DNA from 3 places in the Corynebacterium sp. USCH3 genome. Region 3 is predicted to be linked to each of the others. Evidence: predicted binding sites of a transcription regulator. Region 3 holds the regulator's gene; each other region holds the start of a gene.
The links. Region 3 encodes LexA, which represses DNA repair genes until DNA is damaged. Its sites were predicted from a motif close to CGAACANNTGTTCG; they were not measured.
Positions count from the first base shown of each region.

Region 1: PQI66_RS07555 (HNH endonuclease signature motif containing protein) is a predicted target of LexA. The motif match lies at 3,096-3,109, and genes of this name have one in related genera.
Region 2: PQI66_RS13685 (HNH endonuclease signature motif containing protein) is a predicted target of LexA. The motif match lies at 2,557-2,570, and genes of this name have one in related genera.

Region 1 covers NZ_JAQPZT010000003.1:292,046-297,391, forward strand. The annotation lists gene PQI66_RS07545 (hypothetical protein) at 1-875, shown strand, start outside; gene PQI66_RS07550 (hypothetical protein) at 884-1,498, shown strand; gene PQI66_RS07555 (HNH endonuclease signature motif containing protein) at 1,577-3,016, opposite strand; gene PQI66_RS07560 (hypothetical protein) at 3,350-4,657, opposite strand; gene PQI66_RS07565 (hypothetical protein) at 4,669-4,848, opposite strand; gene PQI66_RS07570 (C40 family peptidase) at 4,865-5,346, opposite strand, start outside.
Region 2 covers NZ_JAQPZT010000006.1:177,139-182,484, forward strand. The annotation lists gene tgt (tRNA guanosine(34) transglycosylase Tgt) at 1-51, opposite strand, end outside; gene PQI66_RS13680 (NADP-dependent oxidoreductase) at 170-1,183, shown strand; gene PQI66_RS13685 (HNH endonuclease signature motif containing protein) at 1,274-2,485, opposite strand; gene PQI66_RS13690 (ABC1 kinase family protein) at 2,622-4,304, opposite strand; gene PQI66_RS13695 (PadR family transcriptional regulator) at 4,288-4,881, opposite strand; gene gluQRS (tRNA glutamyl-Q(34) synthetase GluQRS) at 4,982-5,346, shown strand, end outside.
Region 3 covers NZ_JAQPZT010000001.1:410,564-415,909, reverse strand. The annotation lists gene hrpA (ATP-dependent RNA helicase HrpA) at 1-2,130, shown strand, start outside; gene nrdR (transcriptional regulator NrdR) at 2,132-2,593, opposite strand; gene PQI66_RS01935 (hypothetical protein) at 2,675-3,202, opposite strand; gene lexA (transcriptional repressor LexA) at 3,465-4,211, shown strand; gene ptsP (phosphoenolpyruvate--protein phosphotransferase) at 4,280-5,346, opposite strand, start outside.

The DNA.
Region 1 (5,346 bases), on a different contig from region 3:
ACCAGGTGGAGACGGCCCGTGCGATCCTGGGCGACCCCTACAAGCGCGACACCTACGAGGCCGCCCTCTACGGTCCGGAGGACGACGTGGTGAACATCCGGTGGCTGCATGACCTGGCAGACTCCCGGACGCCTGGTCCTCTCGGTGCCCGGCCCGGGGTCATGGGTGGCTCCCCGTCCTTTGAGGCCTCCCCGTCCTCTGCGACGCCGGACGCGGAGGGCGGGCTCGAGCAGCCGGAGCCTGCCGGGCCTTCCGCCGACGTGACTCGCGCGCAGAGGGTCGACGACACCTACGCGTCGTCGGACGACCTGGAGGCGACGCGGGTGAACGCCGCGGTTCCGGAGGTCGGTCTCCCGTACTCCGTGTCCCCCGGTGACCAGACTCCCGGTGAGCTGACGTCCGGCGACCACCTGACTTACGGCGACGTGGCGTCCGGTGGTCCGGGTGAGCCCGACCGCGTCGTTCCGGACGCTGGCGCAGGTGCCGACCCCACCACCGGCGACGGGTCCGTTCACCAGGCGCCGACGCAGAACGCCTGGCAGCAGCCCACCCAGTTCTCCCAGCCCCAGCATCAGCAGCAGGGGCCGCGGCAGGAGGGGCCTTCTGCTCAGCTGGACATGAGCACCTGGGGTGTCGGAGGCCGCAGCCGCAGCGAGTCGAAGGTCTACCTCGCGATTCTCGCTGTCATCGTGGTGGGGATGATCTACCCGCTCATCGTTCTGCTCACCGCTGACCCGAATGACATGGGCTCCGGACTCTCGGTGCTGAAGGCTACGCTGTTCACCCTCGCCCACGTGGCGGCCTGGGTCAGCATCAACGAGATTGTCTGGGGAGTGCGGAAGATCGTGGCGCCGGACAAGCCGACGGAGAAGTAGGCCGCGCCATGCCGAGACCACGGTATGTGCACGCTGTGGTGACTCATCCGCTGATCGCCGCGGTCATCACGGTGCTGCTCTCGCTCGCGACGCTCGTGGGCCTGGCACTGCCGTGGGCACGGGCGGTCGTCGGCGCCGGTTCAGCGGACACCGGCGATGCCGACATGATGTTCCGGATCTCCGGTTTCGGCGTTGTGACGAGGGCGTTCGGTGCCCCTGCCTTCCGGGAGAACTGGGTCGAGCCGACGGTTCTCTCGATCGCGGTGGTGCTGCTTTTCCTTGCTCTGGTGAGCGCAGTGCTCATCGCGTTCACTGCGCTCCGGCGTATCGCCGCGGTGGTCGTGGCCGCCACCGGTGCAGGGTTCGCTGCGTATGCGGTCTACGGCCTGATGAGCGGGATGGGGCTCGTGGACCGGGTGTTCGACCACGATGCGGAAGGCGTGGGGGAGCAGGGGGCCGCCCTCATCCGGTCGGTCCTCGACTCGATCGCCACGTCGACGGGCCCCGGGGTGTTCGTCGTGCTGGTGACCGGCATGCTGCTGTTCGTGTTCGGCGGATACGTCGCCGCCCGGTCCGGATACCCGTGGCTGCCGACCGCTGCCCGTGACGCTGCTGACCGGTAGCGGTGCCATCACCACCGGCCCTGACACCGTCACGGTGTCAGGGTGCTGCGTGATAGTCGTCGTGACGTACGGCAGCGGTCACGGTGGGGTGTCGGTTTCGCGGAACTGTCGCCGTCGGCCATCGCCCGGGTGACGCCGGGTCGTGGGGTGGTCGTTGTGGACGGGACGTCGTTTCGGGTCCACGGTGGAAGGCGGGATCCAGTGGACCCGGCGTCCGGTTCCCCGGGGTGCCGCGACGGTCCACCACCGGTCTGCCTGTCCACGGGAGTCGTCCACCTGGGCGTGCATGCCAGGGGAGACGAGGGTCAGGTTGTCGAGGTCCGTCGCACCTCCGTGGCTCCATCCGTCGATGTGGTGGACGTGGCAGTGTGCGGGAGCGGCGTCGGAGCCCGGGGCGGAACTGATGCCTTCCTCTCCGACGAGCGCGAGGTACTGGTCGAGGTTCGCGAGTCGCCGGGACCGTCCGAAATTCAGCGTGCGTCCCTCGACGTCGAGGATCTGCAGGTAGGTTTCCACGGTGGAGGCGTCGTTGAGCAGCGTCGTCGCGGGGACGTGCGTGCCGACGTCGGTCAGTGCGGTGCCTGTCCGGTTGACGAGTTGCTCGACCGGCATGACGGCGACGATGGTGGTCGCTCCGCGGCCCGGGGTCAGTGCACGGCCACGCCCGTAGCCGGCGTGGACTGCCGCGGCAAGCGCGTCGTGCCGACGCTGCTCGGGCGTACGGTCGTCGACGGTGGTGTTGGCGGCGCCGTCGGCGCCGTCGGTGTCTGCGATCAGGTCGCCGGTCCTGGCGTAGTCCGCCATCAGTCGTTGCATGGACGCGGCGAGTTCCGGTGTGAGTGTCCCCCGGACCGGTGTCATGCCGTCCGCGCCCTGTCTCCCGAGTGTGAAGGACCGCATGCGCTGGTGGTCTTTCTCGGTGTAGGGCTCATCCACGCCGACGAGGTCGAGCAGGAAGGTGCGCAGTGCGTCGAGGACGTCCGGCCCCTGCTTCCTGCCGAGGTCGGCGATCGGTCCGTCGGCCGCTCGGGTGACATCCGCCTGGACGTCGGCGGGGAGTGCACGGATCTGCCGGTCCGCTTTCTCCACCCCTTCGGCGTCAAGACCTCCTTCGGCAACCAGCGCGGTCACCTGCGGCATGTGGTCCGCGTGTGGTGCGGCGGGGTCCGCACTCCAGGGGTCAGGTCGTTCGGCGATACGGGACCAGGCGGCGATCCGGCTACGTGCGTCCCGCACGGTCGTGGTGAGGATCCTGCTGACGGCGCGTGCCTGTCGCTGTGTACCGACGGGAAGCGCGGCCTGGTGGCTCTGCAGGAACGCGGCATCCGCCACCGTCAGCTTCTTGCGGCTGCGCTCCATCTCCGCGACAGCCCGCAGCCTGTCCTGCTCCTCGAGGCGTGACCAGGTGTCCGGGCCGTGTGCGATGATGTCCTCCACGGCGGAGTCCAGCCGGGACAGTGCCTCCAGGAGGTCCGCTGTGGAACCGACCGGTGGCAGCGGTGGATGTTGCTGCGACATCGTCTCCCCCTCCCGGTGAACATGTGTTCTCGTAGTCCCGCCCTACATACATCATCTCCGCGATGTCGACGATACCGTTCGAATGTTTGTTCGTCAAGACATTTTCGGTGCCGTCACTAGTGCTCCCTGGGACGGGACATGACAGAACGAGGCCAGCAGTGCCGTGGGGCACCCGGAAGGCGGCGGAACATGGACAGATGTCATCCGACCCCCGGCCGGACAACTCCGTGTCCCCGGCCCGACGCAGGTGTTGCGCCGGGCGCTTCGGCTACGACGCCACGGCGTGGGCGCCGTGAGCCGTCAGAACACCGTCAGAACACCGTCAGAACACCGTCAGAACTTCGTGAAGCGGGCGGTCAGGTTCTCCTCCAGCTGGGTCCAGCCGTTCGCCTCCTCGTCGAAGGGGGCGGTCGGCGTCGCCGCCGACGGCGACCCGAGCATGTAGGCGATGTAGTCCTGGAGACGGGGGTAGGCGAGAAGAACCTTGTTGACGCCGTCGTCCTGGGCCCAGTCGGCGGCGTCGGCGAGCAGCTCGTACGCCCGGCCGAGTTGCTCGGTGTCCACGACGTCCACGCCGGCGGCGATGTCGCCGTGCAGGCCGGTGAACCCGTAGACGTTGGACGGGTGGACGTCGACCTCGAGCTCGCCGGCGTTGGCGAGTGTCACCAGGTCACCCCAGGTCTCCATGTCGGCGAGGTCATGGTCCTTCGCGTCGACCATCCAGCGCACCAGGGAGCGTGCCGAGGTGAAGGTGTTGATCTCGCCGCGGTGGCCGAGGAAGACCGGGGAGCGGTTCCCCACGTAGCACCGCAGTGTGTAGACGGTGGTCCCGTCCACCGTGACCCGGATCGGGTCGATGCCGGCGTTGCCCCACGGGGTGGAGTCGTACGGGTCGTTGTCCGCGTCGCCGGTCTCGTCGGCGCCGTCTGCGGGGGAGGACGCGGCCGCCGATCCTGCCGGTCCGGTCACGTCCGCCTCGTCCAGCGAGGACGTGTCCGGGGCGTCCGGGGTGACCGCGGTCGCTGCGGCGTCCGCCGCGTCGATGCGTTCCTGGGCCTCCGCGACGAGGCGGTCGGCATCCTCCCCGAGGTCGGGGGTGACCAGGGCGGCGTCGACGGCGTCGAGCAGTTCCACCCAGTTGTCGCGCACCGTGTACCCCACGCTCGACCACTCGGCGAGCCCGTTCTCGCCGGCGTAGTGGTCCTGGCCCCGGCTGACGTTGGACAGTACGGAGTAGGACCGGAACCACCGGTTGATCCGGTCGATTCCGCACACCGTCCCGAAGGACCGCAGGACCTGGAAGGCGTTGGAGACCGTCCGGGTGTTCTCGAAGGAAGGACGGCCGGCGAGGTTGTCCGGCAGCTCGACGAGGTTGATCGTGCCACCCTTGCGGGGCGTCACCTTGGTCTCGGCACCGTCCATGAACGCCCGCCAGTCGGGGTGCGAAGCCAAGTCGTGTGCGGAGGACGCCGTGATGCAGGCAAGGAGCGCGGCGGGCGACTCGAACGCGAAAACCCCGGAGTCGTCGCCGAGGAATGCCTGCCACTGTTCGCCACGGGAGACCCAGCCCGGGGCCCAGAGCGTGTAGTACGTGCCGGCGGTTGTCTCGAGCTCGAGGGTGACGATTCCGTTGTCTGCCATGACGTCAGATTTTAGCGGGAAGGACGACCGTGGTCGATGACCGCACCACCGTGTGCGCCCGGCGGCGAGAACAACTCGGCCTTGAGTACGGGCGGCACCGTCGGTGGCGGGGCACCGAGGAACTGTTGGACGTTGTAGTCCGGGGCTGGTGGGGCGGTGGTGATCCGGGCGAGGCCGCGTCGGGCAGGCATGGGTGTTCTCCTCTGGTCAGGCGGTGGGGCGGTAGAAACCGAGGAACCCCATGCCGATGTTCTCTGTCCGGACCGGGTTGATCTGGACAGGGTCGCCGGCCTCGATCATCTGGCCGTCCCCGGTGACCATGGCGACGTGCCCGTCCCACACCACCAGGTCGCCGGGGGCGAGCTGGTCGGCGCTGACCCGGGTGCCGACGGCCTGCTGGTCGGCGGTGCGCGGAATGTCGACGCCCGCCTGCGCGTAGGCCCACTGGGTCAGCCCGCTGCAGTCCACCCCGGTCGACGGGGACGTCCCGCCCCACACGTACGGGGTGCCGAGCGCCGATGTCGCGGCGTCGACTGCGGCCGCGGCCTGCGGGGTCGGTGCCCCGGGCACCGCGTCGTCGGACGCGTCCGCCGTGGGCGGGGATTCGGACGCGGCCCCCGGTGCGGAGGCCGTCGACGGAGGCGCAGCCGGCGCCTCCTGCGCTGTAGGCCCCGTCGGAGTTGTCGGCA
Region 2 (5,346 bases), on a different contig from region 3:
GAAGGTGGTGTCGGTAGCTGTGGGGGCCGGGGGGACGGCGGACTCAGTCATGGTGGTCGAGTCTATCGGAGTCCTGTTCCCGTCCTGTGTGCCGTTGACAGGTTCGGTGGTTACCCTCGGCGGGCGGAGAAACGAACTCCGGTCCCGACCCCATCAAGGAGATGCCTCCATGACCACCGCACGCCAGATCGTCCTCGCCAGCCGCCCGGAGGGGGCGCCGACCGCGGAGAACTTCCGCACCGAGGAAGTGACGTTGCCGCAGGTCGGCGATGGTGAACTGGAACTGAAGGTGCAGTACCTCTCCCTGGACCCCTACATGCGGGGGCGGATGAGTGCGGCGAAGTCCTACGCCGCGCCCGTCCCCGTCGACGGAGTCATGACGGGGGAGACCGTCGCCGAGGTGACCGTCTCGCGTCACCCCGACTTCGAAGTCGGCGACCTCGTCCAGGCGCACACCGGGTGGTGCACCCACGCCGTGGTCCCGGCGACGCACGTCCGGACCCTGCAGACTCACGGTGCCCCGGCGACAGCCGCCCTCGGTGTGCTGGGGATGCCCGGGTTCACGGCCTACTCCGGGATGAAGGTCATCGGCCAGCCGAAGAGGGGGGAGACCGTCGCCGTCGCCGCGGCGTCCGGCCCCGTCGGCTCGATGGTCGGGCAGCTCGCCCAACTCGCCGGGGCCCGCGCCGTCGGTATTGCCGGAGGCCCGGAGAAGTGCGCTTTCGTCCGTGACGAGCTCGGTTTCGATGCGGTGGTGGACCACCGTGCCCCCGATTTCGCCGGGAAACTCGCGGAGGCCTGCCCCGACGGCGTCGACGTGTACTACGAGAACGTCGGCGGCGCGGTATGGGACGCCGTTCTTCCGCTGCTGAACAAGTTCGCCCGCGTGCCGGTGTGCGGCCTGGTCGCCCAGTACAACGCCACCGGTGTGGGGGAGCGCGACAGACTGCCGCGGGTGATGGGCACCATCCTGTCGCAGAGTCTGCTGATCCGTGGATTCATCCAGACCGAGTTCGCCGAGGAGTACTACCCGCAGTTCCTCGCTGAGATCGGGCCGAAGGTCGCCGATGGGTCGATCGCGTACCGGGAGCAGGTCGTCGACGGCTTCGACAACGCCCCCGACGCCTTCATCGGCATGCTCGAAGGCAGGAACTTCGGGAAACTCGTCATCAAGGTCGACTGAGTTACTACGGGCGTGCTGGTGTGCTCGGCGGTCAGGGGTGGTGACCGTCGAGTACGTGTGCCTGGGCCCCGCCTGCCTGTGGGGCGGGGGTCAGTCGGGGTGCCTCACCGGTGACAGTGGCCCGGCGGCGACGGTGGTGGTGTGTATCCCGCCGGGCCCGGCCCAGTGCAGTGTGACCGCGTCATCCAGACTGGTGGGGTGCCAGACTCGGGCGGTTTTCAGCATATGGTGGGTCCGGCACAGACTGATCCCGTTGGCCACACTGGTCGGCCCGTCACTTCCTGGGTCGGTGTGTGGGGAGTTGACCAGGTGGTCGTGCTCGCAGCCGTCAGCGGGCACCAGGCAGCCGGGGAAGCGGCAGTGCCCGTCGCGGCCCTGGATCCAGGCTTTCTGCACGGTGGTGAACCGGTAGGCGGTGGTATCGGGGATCTCCGCAGCCTCGGGCAGTTCGCGTACCCGGGTTGCCAGGGCGGTGAGTTCTGCGCCGGTGGTGGGGCTGGCCCATCCGCTGCCCAGGATGTAGCACGGCTGGTCCGGGTGGGTCTGGTAGGCGTTCACGGTGACGGTCAACTGGTCACGGTGTCCGCCGAGCAGGCTGAGGACGACCTGCCCACGGCAGTGGGCCATCACCGGCGCTGACGGGGTCTGCGGGACAACCTGGGTCCTCTCCGTCTTCTCTGTCATTGTTTCCCGGCGGATCTCCAGGGCTGCGGTGCTGATCGCCGACCACACCGCCTCGGCGGTGAGCTGACTGCCGCAGTCCAGGGTCAGCCGGGTGCCCCGGCGGGTCAACGACACAGCGCCGGCCTCTTGTGTCTCGGTGGTCTCCACGATCAGTGGGGCCACTCGGCACAGGACTTCGTCGGTGACGTCGGCCAGGGCGGTGTGGCAGGTGATGCCGGTGTTTTGGATCCAGTTGGCCACACCCAGGGCGACAGCGGCATCGACAGCGTCGACGGTGGTGGGTATCTGTGCTCCGGTGGTGGCCAGGGCGCGGGTGTGCCGGTTGATCCGGGTCCAGATAGCATCCAGGTGATCGACCGAATAGCGCCCGTCGGTGCGTAGGGAGGAGAACAGGTCGGGCATGCGTGCCGCCAGGTCGGCGGCGTGGGTGTAGCGGTGGGCTTCGCGCGGTGTTCTGCGTCGTACGGCCAGGGCGGTGGAGTGACGGGTGTCTTCTGGGATGGTGGTCAAAAAGGCCACCAGGTCGAGTTCGGCGGTGTTGACCGCCACGGCGTACTGGTTGGCCAGGGTGGTGTAGGTCTTGCCGGTGGTGGGTTCGGTGGTGTGGGTGCTGGTCATGGTGTCCCCTCCTCGGATACGAACACTGTATCGCAGAGGGCCGACACGAAAACCGGAAGAACGTCCTTTATCGAACGTGTGTTCTATTCACTGCGGCGGATGCCGTGTGGGCGTGGCCACCGACGGTCGTGGGGGGTCAGCCCGCCCCGCGACCGCCGACCAGTGCGTAGAGCAACGGCAGGACGGAGACGACCATCATGGCCGTGCCGACTGCCGGGACGCTGCCGCGGAGTACCGCGCCGGCAATGACCAGTCCGACGAAGATGATCGCGGCGACGACACGTACCGCCGCACGTTCCAGACGTTTGAGTTGCCGCTCGACCTGCGGGGTATTGACGGACAGGTCGCCGCTCTCGATCATGGTGATCGCGTTGTCCAGGCGTCGGGGCAGGCGGCCGAGCACCCGGGCCGTGGTCGCCGTCGTCGTGAGCGCACGACGTGCCAGGTCCTTCGCCGAGGAACCGGCCCGCTCCCGGATCAGTCGCGCCGCGAAGGGCTCTACCGAATCCCAGATGTTGAACCGGGGGTCCAGGGTGGAGCACAGCCCGGAGAGCATCGACACCGCCCGCATGATCAGCAGGAAGTTCTCCGGGAGCTGGAACGGCAGCGAGCGGATGACATCACGGAACCGCCGGGCGAAGTCCTCGAACTCCCGGGGGTCGACGTGCTGCAGGTCCATCACCCCCATCCCGCCGAAGCGGGCGAAGAGCTCGGTCACCGCCACCTGCAGTTCCGCGGTGTCCGCGGTCGGGAGCAGTACCCCGAGCTGCTTCATCGCGGCCACCATGCCGGCCCCGTCCTGCATGCCGACGGCGACGACGAGGTCCTGCAGGTGCGCCTTGAGTTCATCGTCCACGGTGCCGGTCATCCCGAAGTCGATGAAGGTCAGACGGAAGTCACCTCTCCCACCGGTGGGAGTGACGAAGATGTTCCCCGGGTGGGGGTCGGCGTGGAAGTGACCGGTCTCGAAGAGCTGGGTGAACATCGACGCGGCGAGTCGCTCTGCCACGTCCGACGGGTCGATGCCTGCCGTACACAGGCCGGCGGTGTCGCTGATCTTGATCGCCGTGACGTCCTGCAGCGTGAGGACGCGACGGACGCTGCGTTCCCACACGACCTGCGGTGCGTCCGTGCCACCGGACAACTCCGTGCGGAAGGCTTCGGCCTCCGCCGCCTCGTGCAGGTAGTCGATCTCCTCGTAGCTGGTGCGGGCGAACTCCTCGACCAGGGCGGGGACGTCGGCGCGGGCGGCGATGAACCGGATCCGCGACAGCCAGCCGGCGATGCGCCGTAGCGCGGCCAGGTCGACCTCCACGATGTCGGCGATACCCGGCCGCTGGATCTTCACGACGACGTCGGTGACACCGGCCTCCGCGGCGTCGGTGGCCCGCAGCCGGGCCTTGTACGCCTGACCCAGGGACGCGGCGGCCAGGGGCTCCGACGAGATCGCCTCGAAGGCGTGGTCGAGCGGCATCCCGAGTTCGGACTCCGCGAGCCGGCGCATGGCGGCGAACCCCTCCGCCGGCACCTTGTCCTGCAGTTCGGCGAGCTCACCGGTGACACCGGCAGGAAGGATGTCGATCCGGGTCGACATGAACTGGCCGACCTTGATCATCAACCCGCCGAGACCGAGGGCCAGCGAGCGGAATCTCGCGGCGGCGCGGATGAGCCGCTGCTCCTGACCACGCTGGCTGAGTCTGCGCAGTCCGAGACGTGGCAGCACCAGCTCGAACCACCACATCTGTACCATCAGCCGCACACCGAAGGCGGTGATGCGCCGGTAGCGGCGGCGGAGGTGCCGGTCAGTCGTCGTCGCCACCGTGGTCCTCGGCGAGGATGCCGTAGATCTTCCGGCGGGTCTCGTCGAGCAGCTCGGTGGCACGACGTCGCTGGTCCTCGGTGCCGCTGATGCCGATCTGGTGCACCGCCTGCCCCAGCTTCACCCCGGACTTCGGCAGCTCGCCACGACCGTCGAACAGCCGGGAGAAGGCGTCCCACGGTGTCTGGGTGCCGTCATCCTCGGAGCCCCCGGACTCATTGGCCTCGGCCTGTCCGGCGTCGGTCAGGGTGTAGGTGCGACGGCCGTCCGACTCCGCCACGGTGGCCAGCCCGTCGTCGACGAGGAGCTGGAGCTCCGGGTAGATGTCCGCGGCGCCGGGGGCGTCGCTGCCGTCCTGCTCCGCGATTTCGCGGACGACCTGGCCCCCGTGCCGGGGCCCGCGGGAGAGGACGTCGAGGACCGCGGCGTGCACGCTGCGTGTCGGGCGCTGCGGCCGCTCGATCTGGTCCGGGGAGGGAACCTGGAACGGGAGGTACCCCCGCACGTTCTCGAGGAGGTTCCACAGCGCCGCCGGGTCCGGGGCGCCGTCGTATCGGTTCTGGTGAGAGTATCCCATGTCAGCGCCTCCATGCGCCTGGTGACGGATAGGTGGACGGCACCCACGCTACAACCGTTCCCTGGACGCTGCCTGGGAGCGTCCGGTTATCCTGAACGCCATGACTGACTCGTCCGGCCCCCGCGCCAACGGCCGCTACGCCCCCAGCCCCAGCGGCGACCTGCACCTCGGCAACCTGCGTACCGCCGTGCTCGCCGAGGCGTGGGCGAGGACGACCGGACGGGGGTTCGTCCTGCGCATCGACGACATCGACGCGTCCCGCTCCTCCGAGGTGTCCGCCGACCGTCAGCTGGAGGACCTCGAGTCGGTGGGCCTGACCTGGGACGGGGCGGTGGCGCGGCAGTCAGGGACGGTCGACCGGTACGCCGTCGCACTGGAACGGCTGCAGGAGGACGGCCTGGTCTACGAGTGCTACTGCTCCCGGAAGGACGTCCGCGAGGCCGCCCGCGCTCCGCACGTCGTCCC
Region 3 (5,346 bases):
GCAGGACTGATCACCAACGTCGGTATGCGGCAGGGCAACTCCCGGCAGTTCACGGGCACCCGCAACACGACCTTCGTCATCCACCCCTCCTCCCATCTGTCGAAAAAGCCGCCGCAGTGGGTGATGGCGGCGGAACTGGTGGAGACCTCACAAGTGTTCGCCCGTACGGTGGCACCGATCGTCCCCGAGTGGATCGAGGAGATCGCTCCCCAGCTTGTGCGGTACACCTACGCGGAACCGTTCTGGTCGAGTAAGCAGGGCGCTGCACTGGCGATCGAGAAGGCGTCGATGCTCGGCCTGCCGGTGATCAGCGACCGACGGGTGAACCTGTCGAAGACCGATCCCGACGCCGCGCGCGACATGTTCATCCGGAACGCACTCGTGGACGGCGACTGGCGGACGAACCACCGATTCTACCGGCACAACCAGGAACTTCTCGATGAAGCCGGGCAGTTGGAGGACAAGGCCCGGCGACGCGACATCGTCGTCGACGACGAGACGATCTACGGGTTCTACGCAGACCGTCTGCCGTCCACCGTCGTCTCCGCCCGGCACTTCGACTCCTGGTGGAAGAAGGCCAGACAGAAGGACCCGCACCTGCTCGACATGACGCCTGAGGCATTGATCGGCTCTCACGGCGGAGCGGCCGAAGCACGGGAATTCCCGGACTCCTGGCGTCAAGGTTCCATGGAGTTCGAGCTGACGTACGTCTTCCGCCCCGGTGACCCCGCCGACGGCATCACCATGCGCGTCCCGCTTCCCCTGCTGGCAAGCGTGACTGACGCAGACACCCAATGGCTGGTGTCGGGCATGCGCGAGGAGCTGTGTGTCGCCTTGATCAGGACATTACCGAAGCCGCTGAGGACGTCGGTCGTACCTGCCGGACAGTTCGCGCGCGCCGCGCTGGAGCGTATGACCGCCTACGACGGGCCGGTGGACCAGGCCCTCGCCGACGCCCTCCGGTCGCTCGGTGGAACAGGTATCAGTGCCTCAGACTTCGACTGGGGCCGGGTGCCCTCCCATCTACGCATGTCCTACGCGGCGGTGGACCGACGGGGCAAGATCATCGCGACGTCCAAGGACCTCAGCGAATTGCAGGAGTCGCTGTCCGGTGAGATCACCCAGTCCATCGCCTCCGCGACAGCCAGGTCGTCCCGACAGCCTGCAGAGGGGAAGCCAAGTCCCCTCGATTCCGCAGCACACCGGAGCACAACGCGGGCGTCGTCAAAGACTGCTCGTCCGGCCGGCGACGCGGGGGTTCTCGCCCGGGCAGACAGCTGGACTGTGGACGGCATCGGCGTGATCCCGGAATCGGTGGAGACCGTCGTCGACGGACAGACGACCTCAGCCTACCCCGCGCTGGTCACCCCCGGCACGGGCAGTGGCGGCGGAGTGCTCCTCAAGGCGTTCCCCACGGCGCAGGCCGCCGCGGGGCAGCAGTTCTCGACGGTGCTGGACATGATGGTGTCGGCCTGCCAGGTCTCTGCCAAGCAGATGGTGAAGGGCCTTCCACTCCGTCAACGAGTCGCGGTGGACACCTATCCGCACGGCGGGCCGGATGCGCTCGTCGACGACAGCCGGGTACTGGCCTGTCGGGAACTCCTGCAACGGTACGGGCCGGTCATCCGGAACCCGCAGCGCTGTGAGGAAGCCGTGGAAGCCGCCAGAGAACGTGGCCCGGGCCTCGTCCGCCAGGTGATGGTTGCGGTCGCTCCAGCGGCGTTGGCGGTGTCGGATATGTCGCAGGAGCTGGACTCCTGGGACGGCGAGGGCATCGTGGACATGAGGCGGCAACTGGACTTCTTCCTCGGGCCCCACAGCGTGGCGAAGAACGGGGTCGAGCACCTGCGTCACATCCCGCGTTACGTCGAGGCGATGAAATCCCGCCTGTCGATGATGGAGTCGGATCCGGACCGGGAGGCGGCTCTCGACGACCAGGTCAGGGAATGCACGGAGGCCATCGAACGGACCAGGCAACGTCTGCCGGCGAGCCGGGCGGCGTCCCCCCAGTTCAAGGACGTCCAGTGGTTGGTCGAAGAGCTTCGGGTATCCCTCTACGCCCAACATCTCGGGACGTCCCGCCCTGCCAGTGCAGCGCGCGTGACGAAGGCACTGGCGAAGATCCGCTGACTCAGTCGGCCGTGCTCCCCCGGTGGTCCCGGAGGTCGCGGATCTCCCGTTCGAAATCCTCCGTGGACCGGAACGACTTGTACACGGAGGCGAACCTCAGGTAGGCCACCTCATTGAGGTTACGGAGTGGCTCGAGGATGGCCAGTCCGATGTCGTCTGCGGCGACCTGGGAACCATGGGAAGCCCGCAGCGACTGCTCAACGTCATGAGCGAGGATCTTGAGGTCGTCGGTGGAGACCTCGAGGCCCTGACACGCCCGCCCCACACCCCGGATGACCTTGTCCCGACGGAATTCCTCGGTCACCCCGCTTCGCTTGGTGACCAGAAGCACCGACCGCTCGAGGGTGGTGAACCTGGTCTTGCAGGAAACACACTCGCGACGTCGTCGGATGGCGGAACCGGATTCCACCGTACGTGAATCCACGACCCGGGAGTCTTCGGAACGGCAGGCGGGACAGAGCACAGGGGACTTCCTTCGGGACGGTCGACGAAACACTACGGCCCCGTATGCTACCCGTTGCGCCACATCTCGATGACTGTCCGGTCAGTACACCGGAACCACGACATCGCGGGTCGACGGCACGCCCGAGGGCCGTCCGCTCGCATCACCGATCCCGGTGACATCGTTGAGCGACGCAATACGTGCCACCGCGTCACCGACCGAAGCGCCGGGAACATGCTGCCGGGCGATGTCGGCGAGGGTGGCGCTGTCGTCCACCGTCACCGTCGCCGTCCCACTCGGTGTCACCGGTTCAACGGCGTGATCGGTGAGTGCCGGGGATGCGGCGAGCATGAGAACCAGCGACGCCAGTGACAGCAGCGTGACACCGGGCGAACCGACGACAGAGGACATCCGTCTGCGCATCCGGAGCCTCCGCGGGACAGACTCGAACGGACGTTCCTCACGACCCTGGGAGTGGGCACGCCGGGCGACCTGGACGGCGGACGGGTGACGTGTGGCGCCGTGGCCCCAGGTGTTCGATCGACTGGCCTCGTCGACGGCCGACCACTGCGGACGGCGGTAGACGGGACGATGGACGACGCTCCGGCGCCGGACCGACGTAGTGCTCATGACAACCCTCTTTCCGTGGTAGTGAACCTGATTCGCGGAATATGATAGGACCATGACAGCAGCGCGGCCGGACACCGTCGCTCACCGTAGCCGCAATCTTCGTCCGTGTGTTCGAACAACTCTTGATGCTGCCGACGCTAGCACGGGTGTTCGATGTTGTCCACAAAAACCTCGGCGTTATCGAACACCTTGATGAACGATGTCGGTCCGGTGATGTAGGGTCGAAACTACGACCGGTACAACAAGACCAGGAGTGGGTCAGATGTCAGAGAAACAGAATTCCTCCAGCGGGGCGGCGCCGGGAGGCCGGAAGCGGTCCTCCCCCTCCACCAGCAGCGCATCGGGAGACGACAAGGGCAGGGAGAAGCTCTCGGAGCGGCAGCGCCGGATCATGGACGTGATCAAGGACGCCACAAGGTTCCGCGGCTACCCGCCGAGCATCCGCGAGATCTGCGACGCGGTGGGGCTCAACTCCACGTCGTCGGTGTCCTACCACCTGCGGGAACTCGAGAGGAAAGGGTATCTCCGGCGCGAGGACAACAAGCCACGTGCCGTCGACATCAGGGACTTCGATGACGACACCCCGACCCGTCCCGGGCCGAAGCCTGCCGCCCCGGGCCCGGCGGGCATGCCGTCCCCCTCGTTCGTCCCCGTGGTCGGTCAGATCGCCGCAGGATCCCCGATCCTGGCTGAAGAGCACGTGGAAGCGCATTTCCCGCTGCCGCAGGAACTGGTCGGCGGAGGTGAGCTGTTCCTCCTCCAGGTGGTCGGTGAGTCGATGCGGGACGCAGGTATCTTCAACGGCGACTGGGTGGCCGTGCGCTCACAGAAAGTCGCCGAGCTCGGCGACTTCGTCGCGGCGATGATCGACGGGGAAGCGACGGTCAAGGAGTTCCAGAAGGACGGTTCGGGGGTCTGGCTCCTCCCCCACAATGACCTGTTCGAACCCATCCCGGGCGATAACGCCGACATCCTCGGCCGGGTCGTCGCCGTACTCCGCAAGATCTGACCGCAGTCCCGGCGCCCTCCGTCGCCCCGGGCGACTCGTGCGGTCGTGTTTGTTGCCCCGGGGTGGTACTAGAGTCCGAGAACGGCGGCCGCAGCCGCCTTCGCCTCCTCTGCTCCGTCTGCGTCAAGTGCGGCCGCAGCCATTTCACGGCAGACCGCGAAATCAACCTCACCCAACTGAGCTCCGACTGCGGCCAGTGCCGGAGGAGCGGCCGACAGCGACGTCACTCCGAGTCCTGCCAGCACACAGGCCAGCAGGGGATCAGCCGCCGCCTCACCGCAGACGCCGACCGCTGTCCTGGTGACCGCGCCGGCACGGCAGGTGGTGTGCACCAGTCGCAGAACCGCAGGTTGCCAGGGGTCCGTGAGATGTGCGAGAGAGGCCGACATTCGGTCGGCAGCCATCGTGTACTGGGTAAGGTCGTTCGTGCCGATGGACACGAAGTCCAGGTACGGCATCATCTTGTCGGCCATCAGCGCCGCGGCGGGGACCTCGATCATCGCCCCGGCGACGAGCCCCCGCTCGTGACACAGTTCAGCGAACCACTGCGCCTCGTAGACAGTCGCCACCATCGGCGCCATGACCCAGGTCTGTGCCGTCGACTGGTCACGCCCCGACTTCTTCAGAGCCAAGGCGATACCGTCGAGCTGACGCTCCAGGAGTTCCTGGTTAGTCCGGGCGATCCGGAGCCCGCGCACGCCCAGCGCAGGATTCTCCTCCGTCTCCGCCATCACGTAGGGCACCGGCTTGTCGGACCCCGCATCAAGGGTACGGACCACGACCTTTCCCTCCGGGAAGGCGCTCAGCACCTCTGCGTAGCGCTCCGCCTGCTCCTCCACCGAGGGTTCGGTGGTCTCGCTGAGAAAACCGAGCTCGGTCCGGAAGAGGCCGATACCTTCAGCGACCGATTCCGCCGCCTGGCGCGCCGCCGCACCGTCCTGCACGTTGGCGAGCAGCTGGACGCGGTGCCCGTCCCGGGTCTCTGCGGGGCCGTGCCAGCCGCGGACCTTCGATGCCAGTTCCGCGGCCGCCGTGACCCTCCGGTCGACATCCGAGGGATCGACCCCCGTCTCCACCGTGCCGGAGGCTGCGTCAATCAGGACCTCGGTGTCCGCCGGGATGCTGCGCAACTGCG